2 regions of the Streptomyces sp. NPDC048671 genome follow, and region 2 is predicted to be linked to the other one. Evidence: riboswitches for the same ligand, from Rfam matches in the RefSeq annotation. Region 2 holds a riboswitch; the other holds the start of a gene.
The links. Region 2 has a riboswitch for S-adenosylmethionine ahead of ACZ6S6_RS10235 (amino acid ABC transporter permease). Riboswitches for the same ligand answer to the same signal wherever they lie in the genome.
Positions count from the first base shown of each region.

Region 1: linked by a shared signal. The riboswitch ahead of ACZ6S6_RS01895 (aminotransferase class V-fold PLP-dependent enzyme) and the one ahead of ACZ6S6_RS10235 (amino acid ABC transporter permease) in region 2 are both predicted to bind S-adenosylmethionine.

Region 1 covers NZ_JBVJHB010000001.1:399,755-407,227, forward strand. The annotation lists gene ACZ6S6_RS01880 (hypothetical protein) at 1-152, opposite strand, end outside; gene ACZ6S6_RS01885 (rhomboid family intramembrane serine protease) at 315-1,049, shown strand; gene ACZ6S6_RS01890 (Lrp/AsnC family transcriptional regulator) at 1,046-1,327, shown strand; gene ACZ6S6_RS01895 (aminotransferase class V-fold PLP-dependent enzyme) at 1,381-2,766, opposite strand; SAM riboswitch class IV at 2,940-3,057, opposite strand; gene trpD (anthranilate phosphoribosyltransferase) at 3,141-4,205, opposite strand; gene qcrB (cytochrome bc1 complex cytochrome b subunit) at 4,332-5,957, opposite strand; gene qcrA (cytochrome bc1 complex Rieske iron-sulfur subunit) at 5,954-7,006, opposite strand; gene qcrC (cytochrome bc1 complex diheme cytochrome c subunit) at 7,003-7,473, opposite strand, start outside.
Region 2 covers NZ_JBVJHB010000004.1:285,640-293,112, forward strand. The annotation lists gene ACZ6S6_RS10220 (GNAT family N-acetyltransferase) at 1-349, opposite strand, end outside; gene ACZ6S6_RS10225 (ABC transporter substrate-binding protein) at 504-1,541, opposite strand; gene ACZ6S6_RS10230 (amino acid ABC transporter ATP-binding protein) at 1,670-2,485, opposite strand; gene ACZ6S6_RS10235 (amino acid ABC transporter permease) at 2,482-3,486, opposite strand; SAM riboswitch class IV at 3,862-3,969, opposite strand; SAM riboswitch class IV at 4,090-4,235, shown strand; gene ACZ6S6_RS10240 (glutathione S-transferase C-terminal domain-containing protein) at 4,645-5,328, shown strand; gene ACZ6S6_RS10245 (ATP-binding cassette domain-containing protein) at 5,450-7,473, opposite strand, start outside.

The DNA of each region.
Region 1 (7,473 bases), on a different contig from region 2:
ACCTCGCGTTCCTCGACGCTCGATTCCCCGGCCAGGTCGAGATGGACGTATTCGACTACCTTGGAGGAGCGCGTCACGTCGAATCGCGTGAGGTTTCCGCAGAGCGTGCAGCGCCAGCGGGTCGCCTCGGTCGGCTGGGGAACCGTCGTCATCGTTGCGTCCTCTTTCGTCGGGCCTCGTGCTGCCACTTAAAGGATCTTCGCGGTGCGCCGTCGAACTGCGGATGTCCTGCCGTAACCCTACGGCCTCGCCGCATACCACCGGCACGGCGAGGCGGTCTGTCCGGTTCCCTCCGCTTGAGCCATGCTCTGTTCATGATCGATCGGCGGGCTGCGGCCGGCAGACTCCTGCGGGCGGCCACCTCGGGCGGACCGCCGGTGACGTACGCCCTCATCGCCCTGTGCTGCGTGGTCTTCGCGATCAGCCCGCTCTCCGGGCTCAACCCGGTGTACGGCGGCGCGGACGCCCTGCTGTCCGCCCAGGCCGGGTACTTCGAGCGCTGGGGCGTGATCCCGAGCGAACTGTGGGACGGCTCCGCACACGCCCTGCTCACTCCGCTGACCGCGCTCTTCGTGCACGGCAGCTGGCTGCATCTGCTCGGCAACATACTGTTCCTGTACGTGTTCGGAGCGATGGCCGAGGAGCGCATGGGCCACACCGAGTTCGCGTTCTTCTACCTCGGCTGCGGCTACCTCGCGCTGCTCGCCTACGCGGCCGCGCACGCCACGTCCGACCAGACACTCGTCGGCGCGTCGGGGGCGATCTCGGCGGTGCTGGGCGCCTTCCTCTACCTCTTCCCCAGGGCCCGGGTCACCAGCGTGTTCCCGTTCCTGCTCTTCCTGCCGCTGCGCTTCCCCGCCTGGATCGTGCTGATCTTCTGGTTCGTGCTCCAGTGGCTGGCCGCCGAGGGTGCGGGCAGCGGCCCCGGCGTGGCCTATCTCGCCCATGTGGTCGGCTTCGCCATCGGCTTCCTCTACGCCTGGGGGCGCTACCGGCGTGACGCTAGAGTGAGATCTCCAGTCGCCACCGAGGGAGAAAGCCAGCCGTGATCACCGCGATCGTGCTCATCAAAACCAGCGTGGACCGGATCCCCGAGATCGCCGAGGCCGTCGCGGCGCTGGACAGCGTCAGCGAGGTCTTCTCGGTCACCGGTACGTACGACCTGATCGCCATGGTCCGGGTGGCCAAGCACGACGATCTGGCCGACGTCATCCCCGGCCGGATCAGCAAGATCCCCGGCGTCGAGGGGACCGACACCCACGTGGCGTTCCGTACGTACTCGCAGCACGACCTGGAGGCGGCCTTCGCCATCGGCCTGGACGCATAGGTACATGGGTTCGGCCGGGTACGGACAGCTGTCCGTACCCGGCCGAACGTGTTTCACGCCCCTCGGACCTGGGCGGTGCCCCGGTCCGGGACGCAACGGCCGTCCTCGGTGCGGTACTTCCACTGGGCGCCCTCGCTCACCAGTTCCCTGACCGCCCGCACGAAGCGCTCGATGTGCTCGTCCGGCGTACCGGCACCGAAGCTGACCCGGATCGCGTTGAGCGACCTCTCGCCCGGCTCGGCCTCCGGCGCACCGCACTCACCGATGTCCTGCGGGTCGCTGCCGAGCAGGGTGCGCACCAGCGGGTGGGCGCAGAACAGTCCGTCGCGCACCCCGATGCCGTACTCGGCGGAGAGCGCCGCGGCGAAGTGCGAGCTGTTCCAGCCCTCCACGACGAAGGAGATGACGCCGACCCGCGGGGCGTCGTCGCCGAACAGCGAGAGCACCTTGACCTCGGGGACCTCGGCGAGGCCGGCGCGGACCGCGGTGACGAGCTGCTGCTCCCGGGCGACCAAGCCCTCGAATCCGGCCTCGGTGAGCGCCTTGCAGGCGGAGGCGATGGAGTAGACGCCGATGACGTTGGGGGATCCGGCCTCGTGGCGGGCGGCGGTGGTGTGCCACTCGACGTCCACCCCGCCGCCGGTGCGCCGGGCGACCTTGCGGGAGGCGCCGCCGCCGGCCAGGTAGGGCTCGGCGTCGCGCAGCCAGTCGGAGCGGCCGGCCAGGACGCCCGAGCCGAACGGCGCGTACAGCTTGTGCCCGGAGAAGGCGACCCAGTCCACGTCCAGCTCGGTGATGTCGACGGGGTGGTGCGGGGCCAGCTGCGCGGCGTCCAGCACGATCCGCGCGCCGTGGGCGTGCGCGGCGGCGGCGAGTTCCTTGACCGGCCACAGCTCACCGGTGACGTTGGAGGCGCCGGTGACGCAGACCAGCGCGGGGCCGTAGGGGTCGCGGTCGGCGAGTGCCCGCTCCAGCGTGGCGACGGCCTGGGCGGGGGTGCGCGGGGCGTTCAGGTAGGTCACCCGGGCGTCGCGCCAGGGCAGCAGCGACGCGTGGTGCTCGGTCTCGAAGACGAAGACCTGGCAGTCGGCGGGGACCGCGGCGGCCAGCAGGTTGAGCGAGTCGGTGGTCGACCGGGTGAAGATCACCTGGTCGTCGGCGCGGCAGCCGAGGAACTCCGCGACGGTGACGCGGCTGGACTCGAAAAGGTCCGTGGAGAGCTGCGAGAGGTAGCCGGCGCCGCGGTGGACGCTGCCGTAGTACGGCGCGTACGCGGCGACGTCGTCCCACACCCGCTGCAGGGCCGGGGCGCTGGCGGCGTAGTCCAGCGCGGCGTAGGCGACCTCACCGCCGGTCACCAGCGGGACCGTCACATCCTTGCCCAGAACCGGCAGAGGGGCACAAATGGACTGGTCGGCGGCAGCGGTGAAGACAGACATGACGGACTCCCGTAACAGGCAGGCGAATTCCGCGTGCCCGCGGATACGCGGCAGCACGGAAGGAAGAAAAGAGGGTGTGCGGAGGAGGGCCGAAACGCCCTATCGCATTCGCTTGCTCACAGAGGCTCCCTGAGGACCAGGACCCCACGGGTGGACATCTCACGACGTCGAGGGGTCCGCGCTTGCCGCAGACCTCGCTGCCTACGGCCTGGTCTTCACCCGGGGCACCCCGCCACGGACGGAGGGTTGCCGGACAGCGGGCCGGGGCCGTAGTCGCTGTCACTCATGACCTGCCCAGCATCTTGCCATACGTGCCGGAACGCGCAAGGCGCGGTCCATGATCTGGACCGCGCCCCGCTTCACCTTCCGTACGCTCAGGCGTTGCTGGCCCTGACCCATCTCTCCAGCACGCGCCCGGCGGACCCGGAGTCGATGGACTCGGCGGCCTTCGCGATACCGGCGGCGAGCTGCTCGGTGAGCGTGCCCTCCCCCTGGTCCAGCGCCACCAGGGCCGCCGCCGCGTTGAGCAGGACGGCGTCCCGTACGGGACCGGTCTCGCCGGCCAGCAGCCGGCGGGCCACATCGGCGTTGTACGAGGCGTCGGCGCCGCGCAGCGCTTCCACCGGCACCAGGTCCAGGCCGACATCGCGCGGGTCGAAGGCCTGCTCGCGCACGACGCCGTCCCGGGCCACCCAGACGCGGGAGGTCGCGGTGGTGGTCAGCTCGTCCAGGCCGTCGTCACCGCGGAAGACCAGCGCGGAGTTGCCCCGTTCGGCGAGCACGCCCGCGACGATGGGCGCCATCCGCAGGTCGGCGACGCCGATGGCCTGGGAGCGGACCTGGGCCGGATTGGTGAGCGGGCCGAGGATGTTGAAGGTGGTCGGGGCGCCCAGCTCGGACCGTGCCTTCGCCGCGTACCGCAGGGCGGGGTGGAACTTCACCGCGAAACAGAAGGTGATGCCCGCTTCCTCGGCCACCTCGACCACGCGCTGCGGCGGCAGATCCAGGTTGACGCCGAGCTTGCCCAGGACGTCGGAGGAGCCGCTGGCCGAGGAGGAGGCGCGGTTGCCGTGCTTGACGACCTTGGCCCCGGCCCCCGCCACGACGATGGCGGACATGGTGGAGATGTTGACCGTCTTGGCCATGTCGCCGCCGGTGCCGACGATGTCGACCGTACGGCCGGGCACGTGGATGGTGGTGGCGTGCTCGTACATGGCACGGACCAGACCGGTGACCTCCGTGACGGTCTCGCCCTTGGCGCGCAGGGCCACCGCGAAGCCGGCGATCTGCACGTCGGTCGCCTCACCGCTCATGATGCGGTCCATCGCCCACGCGGTGTCGTCGGCGCTCAGGTCCTCGCCGCGCAGCAGCGGGGTCAGCACGCCGGGCCAGGAACGAGCCGCCACGCTGTCGCCGCCGACCGGGGTCACAACGTTCATGGTCCGCTCCTGGGGTCCACAGCCGATAAAGGGATGTGACCACCCTATCGAGCGCCGGGGACAGCGAAGAGCCCCGTCCATCGTATGGATGGGCGGGGCTCCCGCTGTGGCGATCAGTTCAGGTGATCAGTGGTGGCCGTGGCCGTCGGTGATCTCCTTGTACTCCTCGGCGGAGGGCTTGACGATCTGGTTGTTCTCGCCGTAGTAGCCCTTGCTGAGCTTGGCCCGCAGCTTCTCCAGCGGCGACACCTTGCGCTTGACGCCGTTCTCGTCGACCAGCGGGCCGAGTTCGACCGGCGTGTACTGCTCGTGCGCGGTGAGGGTGTGCAGCTGACCTTGCGACAGCGGCTCGTGGACCTCGACGAACTCACCGTGCGGCAGGCGCTTGATGAGCCCGGACTCGCGCCCGTGCAGCACCTTCTCGTTGTCCCGGCGCTGGAGGCCGAGACACATCCGCTTGGTTGCGATGAACGCGAGGACGGGAGCGACGAAGAAGGCGATCCGCACGAACCAGGTGATCGAGTTGATCGACAGATGGAAGTGCGTGGCCCAGAGGTCGTTGCCACCACCCACGAGCAGCACGAAGTACCACGTGATCCACGCCACGCCGAAGGCGGTGCGGGTCGGCGCGTTGCGCGGGCGGTCCAGGATGTGGTGCTCGCGCTTGTCCCCGGTGACCCAGGACTCGACGAACGGGTACACGGCGATCGCGACCAGCACCAGCGGGAAGATCATGAGCGGTACGAGTACGCCCAGGACCAGCGTGTGGCCCCAGAGGTTGATCTCCCAGCCCGGCATCACACGGATCAGGCCCTCGGAGAACCCCATGTACCAGTCGGGCTGCGCGCCGGTGGACACCTGGTCCGGGCGGTAGGGCCCGATGGCCCAGATCGGGTTGATCGAGGCGATGCCCGAGATGGCGGCGATGACGCCGAAGACCAGGAAGAAGAACCCTCCGGCCTTCGCCATGTACACCGGCAGCAGCGGCATGCCGACGACGTTCTTGTTCGTCCGGCCGGGACCCGCGAACTGCGTGTGCTTGTGGTAGAAGACCAGGATCAGGTGCGCCACCAGCAGCCCCATCATGATGCCGGGCAGCAGCAGGATGTGGACCGAGTAGAACCGGGCGATGATATCGCCGCCCGGGAACTCCCCGCCGAACATGAACATCGACAGGTAGGTGCCGACGATCGGCATGGACAGGACCGCGCCCTGCATGAACCGGACACCCGTACCCGAGAGCAGGTCGTCCGGGAGCGAGTAGCCGGTGAAGCCGGTGAACATACCGAGCACGAACAGCAGGAAGCCGAACAGCCAGTTGATCTCACGCGGCTTGCGGAACGCGCCCGTGAAGAAGACACGCATCATGTGCACGAACATGCCGGCCAGGAAGATCAGCGCGGCCCAGTGGTGGATCTGCCGGACCAGCAGACCACCGCGGACGTCGAAGCTGATGTTCAGCGTCGAGGCGTACGCCTCGGACATCTGGATGCCCTGCATGGGCTCGTACGGGCCGTGGTAGACGACCTCGTTCATGCTCGGGTGGAAGAACAGCGTCAGATACACACCCGTGAGGATGATGATGATGAAGCTGTAGAGGCAGATCTCACCGAGCATGAAGGACCAGTGGTCCGGGAAGATCTTGCGCATGTTGGCCTTGGCCAGGGAGTAGATCCCCAGCCGGCCGTCCGCCCAGTCGGCCATCTTCTCACCGGCGGGCGCCTTGCGCTTCGTATCGGTCGCAGTACTCATCCGCGCTCCCAGAATGCAGGACCGACGGGCTCTTCGAAGTCACCGAGCGCCTCGAGGTTGCCCTCGCTGTTCACGCCGATCCGCAGCTGCGGAAGGGCGTGACCGGCCGGACCGAAGATGACGCGGGCGCCGTCGGAGAGGTCGAAGGTTGACTGGTGGCACGGGCAGAGCACGTGGTGGGTCTGCTGCTCGTACAGGCTGATCGGGCAGCCGACGTGGGTGCAGATCTTCGAGAAGGCCACGATGCCCTCGTGGGCCCACTCGCGCTCGCGCTTGTCCTTGATGTTGGACGGCTCGATGCGGATGATCATCAGCGCGGCCTTGGCGATCTGCTTCTGGAAGTCCTCCGCGTGCTCCGACAGACCCTCGGGCATGGCGAAGGTCAGCGAACCGACCGTCACGTGCTCGGGACGGAGCGGCTCCATGGTGTTCATGTTGACGAGCTGCTTGCCCTTGGCCCACAGGGTCGAGCGGAGCTTCTTCTCCGGCAGCGGACCGAGGTCGCGCAGCAGCACCACACCGGCGAGCGGCACCAGGGCCAGCGCGCCGAACATGGTGTTGCGGACCAGCTTGCGCCGGCCGAACGCGGACTCCTCGGCACCGGCCGCGAAGTCGGCGAGAACCTTCGCCTTGACCTCGGGCTCGGCCGAGATCGGGTGCCGCTCGTCGGCGACCTCCACGTCGGACATCAGGGTGCGCGCCCAGTGGACGGCTCCCGCGCCGATCGCGAAGAGCGCCACGCCCAGGGTCAGCCCCAGGGAGAAGTTGAGCGCGCTCACATGACCGAACGGGAAGATGTAGACGATCTTGTCGACCGGGAAGATGACGAAGGAGGCGATGAAGCCGACCGTCGCCAGCATGGACAGCGTGAACATGAACGCGACCGCGCGCTCGGACCGGTCCGCGGCCCGTTCGTCGATGTCCTGGATGCGCGGCTGGTGGGCCGGCAGCCCCGGGTCGGCGAACGGATCGTCCGTACCCTCTACCGCGCCGTGCGCGGGGGCCTGCTCTGCGGGCAGGTTCTCTTCTGGAATCTCTTGGCTACTCATGACTTCTTGGCCTTAGCGGTGTGGGCCGCGACCCAGACGGCAACTGCGATCAGTGCGCCGAGCCCGGCGATCCAGCCGAACAGACCCTCGCTGACCGGACCGAGGCCGCCGAGCTTGAGGCCACCGGGGCTCGCGGACTCCGCGCTGTTCACGGACTGGACGTACGCGATGATGTCCTTCTTCTGCTGCTGGGGCATCGTCGTGTCCGGGAAGGACGGCATGCTCTGAGGACCGGTCTGCATGGCCTCGTACATGTGCTTCGGGTCCACGCCCTCAAGGGTCGGGGCGAACTTGCCCTTGGTCAGGGCACCGCCCTGGCCGGTGAAGTTGTGGCACTGGGCGCAGTTGGTACGGAACAGGTCGCCGCCCTTGGCCACGTCCGCACCCTCGGGGCTGACCTGGCTCTTGGTCGGAGTGATCGGACCGGCGCCGAGCGACGCGACGTACGCCGCGAGCTGGTCGATCTC
Region 2 (7,473 bases):
GTCCGAGCCGTTCCGCTTCGGGGGCTGGTTCGGCGTACAGCGCGGTGGCGACGAGCTGAACGCCGTCGCCGCCGCGCTCGATCGTCCAGCCGTCGGGCACCGACACGGCTCCGGAGACCGGGGCGGCGGTGCCGGGTCCGGCCAGTGTGGCCAGATCGGCCCAGGCCCGGGGGTCGGCGGGGTCGGCGAGGGCGCTGAACGGCGAGATGTCCGTGGGGTAGCGGGCGGCCCGGCCCACACGCTCGGCGAAGCCGGCGTGCGGACCGGTCAGCGCCGCCCAGGCGGCGTTGTCCAGGATGTGCGGTTCCGTCGGGACCGGGGGCGGGGCGTGATGGACGCTGGTGGACATGGCGGTGCGGAGTCTCCGTATCCGGGAGGTGGCCGGGACGGCGCCGGCTCATGACAGCGCGGTCCGTCGGCAGATGGGCGGGCGTGGAGGTGGACGTTGATGTTGATACGGGCGCGGGCGCGGGCGTGGATGCGGACGTGGATGCGTATGCGGGTCAGGCGTTGTCGAGCGGCAGTCCGGGCGGATCGACCAGGGAGGCGGGGACGGCCTCGTTGGAGAGGTTCCAGGCGGCGAGCCACTTGGCGTACTGCCCGTTCTTGATCAGGTGGTTGATCGCGGCGGCGATGGGCTTCGCCAGTCCGCTGCCCTTCTTCGCCGTAGCGGCGATGAGCCCCTGGAGCGTCGCACCGGCGCCGGAGAACTGGCCCGCGTTACGCGTCGGTGTGGGGGTCTTCGCGGTCTGGGTGATGTGGTACGCGATACCCGGATTGGGGCCGAAGGAGATGTCGATCTTCCCGCTGGACAGCGCCAGGGCGGTGGCGTTGTTGTCCTGGTAGTACTTGACGGTGAGCTGCTTGCCCTCCTTCGCCAGCTTCGCCTTCCACTCCAGCAGGATCCGCTCCTGGTTGGTTCCGGCGCTGACGGCGACGGTCCTGCCGGCCAGGCTGCGGTAGTCACCGTCGAAGTTCCAGGTGCTCTTCTTCAGTGCCTCGAAGGCGAGGTTGTCCTCACGGTAGGAGGCGAACTCGTACTTCTTCTTGCGCTCCTCGGTGTCGGTGACATTCGACAGGGCCACGTCGACCTTGCCGCTGTCGATGCCGACGAACATGTTCTCCCAAGTCGAGTTCTTCAGCTCCGGCTTGAGCCCGAGGACCGCGGCGACCAGCCGGCCGAGGTCGGGTTCCGCGCCGGTGAGGGTCTTCTGGTCCTCACCCACGTAGGCCAGAGGAGGGAACCCGGCCGGCAGCGCGCCCACGCCGAGCACCAACGTGCCTTTCTCCGCAACCGACTTGGGAAGCCCGGCGCTGATCGACTTCACCTCGGGCACCTTGAGCTCGGTCTCCTCGGCGGCGCCGTTGGAGAGTGCGCCGACGGTGACCGTTCCGGCCGGCGCGCTGTCGGTCCTGGTCGCGGCGTCACCCGCACCGCCGCACGCGGCGAGCCCGGCGGCGAGAGAGGCGACGGCCGCGGAGGCGGTGACGCCGCGGAGGAATCTGCTGCGGAGGCCGATGGAGGGGGTGAGGGTGCGCATGGTGGCTGTCCTTGTCGGGTGCGGTGAGGGCGTACGGGCGGGGGCGCGCCGTGGAGTGGGTGCCGGGATAAGGAGTGATGGGGTCAGAGGTGATGGGGTCAGAGGTGACGGGATCAGAGGTGACGGGATCAGAGCACCTTGCTCAGGAAGTCCCTGGTCCGCGCGTGCTGCGGGTGGTCCAGCAGCTGCTCGGGCGGGCCCTGTTCGACGATTTGGCCCGCGTCCATGAAGACGACCCGGTCGGCGACCTCACGGGCGAACCCGATCTCGTGCGTGACGACCAGGAGGGTCGTTCCGCTGCCGGCCAGGTCCTTGATCACGGCCAGCACCTCGCCGACCAGCTCGGGGTCGAGCGCGGACGTCGGCTCGTCGAAGAGGATGACCCCGGGCCGCAGGGCGAGGGCGCGGGCGATGGCCACGCGCTGTTGCTGCCCGCCGGACAGCTGCCGGGGGTAGGCGGCGGTCCGGTCCGCGAGCCCCACGCGGGCGAGGAGGCCGCGGGCCAGTTCCCGCGCCTCGGGCCTGGTGAGCTTTCCGGTCGCCACCGGAGCCGCGGCCACGTTGTCCAGCACGGTCAGGTGCGGGAAGAGATTGAAGTTCTGGAAGACGAACCCGATCCGGCCGCGCTGCGCCAGGATGGCCCGCTCGCTCAGCTCCTTGAGGCGACCGCGGTGCCTGCGTACGCCGATCAGCTCGCCGTTCAGGCTGACATGGCCGATCTCGGGCTTCTCCAGGTGGTTGATCACCCGCAGGAGCGTGGATTTGCCGGAGCCGGACGGCCCCAGGACAACCGTGACCTCGCCGGGTCGCACGGTCAGCGTCACGCCTTCCAGGACGCGTTGGGATCCGTACCACTTGTGCACGTCGTGCACCTCGACCGCGGCGGGACGTACCGCGAGCACCCCGTTGGCCGCCTCGGTCTGCTCGGTCGCCTCGGCGCTCATATCGCCGTCTCCTTCCGGACCCGGGCCCGCAGATCACCGAGGCCGGTCCGCAGCTTCTGCAACGGGGTCGGCGGCAGGGTGCGCAGCGCGCCCCGTGAGTAGTGCCGCTCGACGTAGAACTGGATGACGGACACGACGCTGGTGAGAATCAGGTACCAGGCGGTGGCCACCAGCAGCAGCGGCACGATGTCGCCGGGGTAGGTGCTGCCCATGCTCTGCACGGAGCCGAACAGGTCGAGCAGCGAGACGTAGAAGACCAGCGAGGTGCCCTTGATCAGGCCGATCAGCTGGTTGACGTAGTTCGGGGTGATGGAGCGCAGGGCCTGCGGAAAGACGATCTTCGCAAACTGGTAGCGCTTCGGGAGGCCGAGGGCCGAGGCCGCCTCGTGCTGGCCCTGGTCGACGGAGAGGATGCCGCCGCGGACCACTTCGGAGGCGTACGCCGCCTCATTGAGGCTCAGACCGATGACGGCGACGACCATGTCGGTGGCGAGGCGGGACTCGTCGAAGGTGAAGAACGCCGGGCCGAACGGCACTCCGAGGCTCAGCGTGCGGTAGAGCGCGCTGAAGTTGTAGAGGAACAGCAGGACCACGATCAGCGGCACCGATCGGAACAGCCAGGTGTAGACCCAGCTGACCGCGCGCAGCACCGGGCTCGGCGAGAGCCTGGCCAGTGCCAGCAGCACACCGCCGAGCAGCCCCAGAGCAGCGCTGTACACGGCGACTTCGAGGGTGATGAGCAGGCCTTCGAGGATCGTGGGCCGCAGGAACCAGTACGAGAACCGGTCCCACTGGTAGAAGGGATTGGTCACCAGGCCGTGGACGATCTGGGCGACCAGCACGAGCACGACGGCTGTGATGATCCAGCGGCCGGGACGCAGGAGGGGAAGGACCCGCTGCGCCGCCAGGGGCTTCGATGCGGCGGGCGGGTGGCGGCGGGGGACCGCCTCGGCGGGCGGCGCTGATCCGGAGGACACAGCGATGCCAGGAGATTCACTCACGGAGGGCTCCAGCGGATTCGGGCAGCCCGGACCGCGGACAGCGGCGTCGCCGCACCGATCGGGGACGAATCGGCGCGACGCGGCACACGGCACGGGACGGGGGCCGGGCGGGGAGAGGGCACACCGCGACAGCGGTGGACGTCAGGAACTCGCAGGACAGAGGCCCGGAAGGCTGGGGCTCAGAAGGAAGAGGCCCGAAAAGCCGTCAGGCTTGACAGAGAATGCGAGAAGCGACCGTACACAGCGCGCTGTTGACGCGCTGCAGGTCGACGGAGCGGTCAGCGCACAGCAGCAGGACGCGGCCGCGGGACCGCCAGGCAGCCATCCCCTCAGCTGCGTCCATCGCTCTCACCGTCACCATTCCGCCCCGTGGGGCCTACACGTCTGCCGAACGTCATCCGGTCCGGTCCGAACCTGGGCACCCCACCGCTGTACGAGGGCTGCCGGCCGGCACACCGTGGGTTCCCGCCGACGCTCACGACCGTTCCGCGCCGCAAGTTAGGCACGGCCCGAAAGGAATTGTCAACGCCGGTGACCACCAGGCGAGACGGCCCGTCCGGCCTTCTTGACGGCGTCACGTGGCGCACCGAAACTGACATGGACGGTCACGATTGTCAGCGCCTCCTGTGCGGGATTCCCCTGCTCAGGTGGTTATCGGCCCCGGCCCGCTGGCAGGCAACCCTTCCACCGCGACGGGGTGCCCCGGGTGACGACCGGGTCCCGCCGGTGCGGCGGGACAAGCGTGGCCTCGCGTCTCGCGAGCCCCGAAGTCGGAACCGGTGGGAATTGTCCAGGAACGGCTTGACGAGGCGCCTGCACATCGATCTGCTGCGTGTCTCCAGCGCTTACTAGCCCGGAAAACTCCGGACGCGTACCGGACCGCTCGATCCAGTCCGGACCGGTACGAGAGCGCAGTCAGTCCACATCCGGCCGCTGGTGCCCACAAGGCGGCGGTGGCTTCCTCGTTCCCGCAGGGATTCCCACCGGGATTCCCATAGGAGAGTCATGCCCGAGACAGCTTCGCGCAGTTCCAGTTCACGTAAGCCCACTTCACGCAGCTCCGGTTCGCGCAGTTCAGGCACGGGCAACTCGCTCACGTGCGGCGCGATTTCCTCCGGGCCGGTTCCGTGCGCCGCGCCCCTTCGTCTCGCGGCTGCCGTGCAGCCCTCCCGTATCCACAGCCGTATCGGCGTCGGTCTGGCCGGCGGCTTCTACCCGGCACCGCACCGCTACGAGCTTTTCCTGTCGGCGAGTTGTCCGCGCTCGCTCCGCGTCTCGATCACTCTCGGCCTGCTCGGCCTCAAGGACTCGGTCGCCACCACACTCCTGGGGCACCCCGCCGAGACACCGGCCGCGTTCGCCTCACTGCGCAGCGCTTACGAGGCCACGATGCACCACTACGACGGACCGCTGACGGCGCCCGCGCTGTGCGACCGGTGGAGCGGACGCATCGTCAGCAACCACACCCCGGACATCCTGCGCGACCTCGCGGGCCTGCTGTCCGGCCATGACGAGGCCTGCCCCTCCGCTCTGCGCCCGCCGGACCTCACCGCGGACATCGACGCCCTCCGTGACCTGCTGGACCGGGACGTCACCCCGGCCGCCGCGCCCTCGGAGCGATCGGCGGCGCTGGACCTGCTGAATCACCGCCTCGCCCTGCGGCCCCACGTACTGGGCGAGGAACTGACGGCCGCGGATGTGGACCTGTGGGTGGCGCTCGTCCGTCTCGGCCCGGCCACCCTGGGCGACCGTCCCCGGCTCCGGGAGTACGTGAGCCGCCTCCGCGACCATCCCGCCTTCCCCGACACGCCGGAGCAGGACGACGGCCGCCGGCCCGCGTAGCCGGACGTACCGGGGCCCCGGCGAGGGCCCCGGTCAACGCCGCGGTCGGCCCCTCGTTCAAGGCCCCGGTCGCGCCTCGTTCAACGCAACGTACTGGTCAGCACCTCGGGCAACGCCTCCCTCAGGCGCCGACGTAGGCCGCGAGGTGCTCGCCGGTGAGGGTGGAGCGGTCGGCGACGAGGTCGGCGGGCGTGCCCTCGAAGACGAGCCTGCCGCCGTCGTGGCCGGCGCCGGGGCCGAGGTCGACGATCCAGTCGGCGTGCGCCATGACCGCCTGGTGGTGCTCGATCACGATGACCGACTTGCCGGAGTCCACGAGCCGGTCGAGCAGGCCGAGCAGTTGCTCGACGTCAGCGAGGTGGAGGCCGGTGGTCGGTTCGTCGAGGATGTAGATGCCGCCCTTCTCGCCCATGTGCGTCGCCAGCTTGAGCCGTTGCCGCTCACCGCCGGACAGGGTGGTCAGCGGCTGGCCGATGCTGAGGTAGCCGAGCCCGACATCGGCGAGCCTGCCCAGGACGCGGTGCGCGGCCGGATTGTGGGCCTTGCCGTCGCCGAAGAACTCCTCGGCCTCGGTCACCGACATCGCGAGCACCTCGCTGATGTCGCGGCCACCGAGGTGGTATTCGAGCACCGAGGCCTGGAACCGCTTCCCCTCGCACTCCTCGCAGACGGTGGAGACACCCGCCATCATCGCAAGGTCGCTGTAGATGACGCCTGCGCCGTTGCAACCGGGGCAGGCGCCCTCGGAGTTGGCGCTGAACAGCGCCGGCTTCACGTCGTTGGCCCTGGCGAACGCCTTGCGGATCGGGTCGAGCAGCCCGGTGTACGTCGCGGGGTTGCTCCGTCGCGAGCCGCGGATCGCGCCCTGATCGATCGACACCACCCCGTCCAGGCCCGAGACCGAGCCGTGGATCAGCGAGCTCTTGCCGGAACCGGCGACCCCGGTGACGACGGCGAGGACCCCGAGCGGGATGTCGACGTCGACGCCGCGCAGGTTGTTCGCCTTCGCGCCGCGGATCTCCAGCGCGCCGGTGGGCTTGCGCAGGGTGTCCTTGAGGGTCGCCCGGTCGTCGAAATGGCGGCCTGTGACGGTGTCCCCGGCCCGCAGCCCCTCGACGGTGCCCTCGAAGCAGACGGTTCCGCCCGCGGTTCCGGCGCCGGGGCCCAGGTCGACGATGTGGTCGGCGATCGCGATCGTCTCCGGCTTGTGCTCCACGACGAGCACCGTGTTGCCCTTGTCCCGCAGGCGCAGCAGCAGGTTGTTCATCCGCTGGATGTCGTGGGGGTGCAGGCCCGCGGTGGGCTCGTCGAAGACATAGGTGGTGTCGGTGAGCGAGGACCCGAGGTGCCGGATCATCTTGACGCGCTGCGCCTCGCCCCCCGACAGCGTTCCCGACGGCCGGTCGAGCGCGAGGTAGCCGAGTCCGATCTCCACGAACGAGTCGAGGGTCTGCCCCAGCGCGGTGAGCAGCGGTGCCACCGAGGGTTCGTCGAGGCCCCGGACCCAGGCGGCCAGATCGCTGGTCTGCATCGCGCAGGCGTCGGCGATGTTGATCCGCTTGATCTTCGAGGACCTGGCGCCCTCGCTGAGCCGGGTGCCCTCGCACTCGGGGCAGGTGGTGAAGGTGACCGCCCGCTCCACGAACGCCCGGATGTGCGGTTGCAGCGCTTCCTTGTCCTTGGACAGGAACGACTTCTGGATCTTGGGGATGAGGCCCTCGTAGGTGAGGTTCACACCTTCGACCTTGACCTTGGTCGGCTCCCGGTAGAGGAAGTCCTGCATCTCCTTCTTGGTGTACTTGCGGATCGGCTTGTCCGGGTCGAGCAGCCCCGATTCGGCGTAGACCCGGACGGTCCAGAAGCTGTCCGACTTCCAGCCGGGGATGGTGAAGGCACCCTCCGCGAGCGACTTGGAGTCGTCGTAGAGCTGGGTGAGGTCGATGTCGGAGACGCTGCCCCGGCCCTCGCAGCGCGTACACATGCCGCCCGTGCGGTTGAAGGTGGCCTTCACCGCCTTCTTCGCACCCCGTTCGACGGTGATGGCGCCGCTCGCCCGGACCGAGGGGACGTTGAAGGCGTACGCGCTGGGCGGGCCGATGTGCGGCTTCCCGACCCGGCTGAAGAGGATCCGCAGCATCGCGTTGG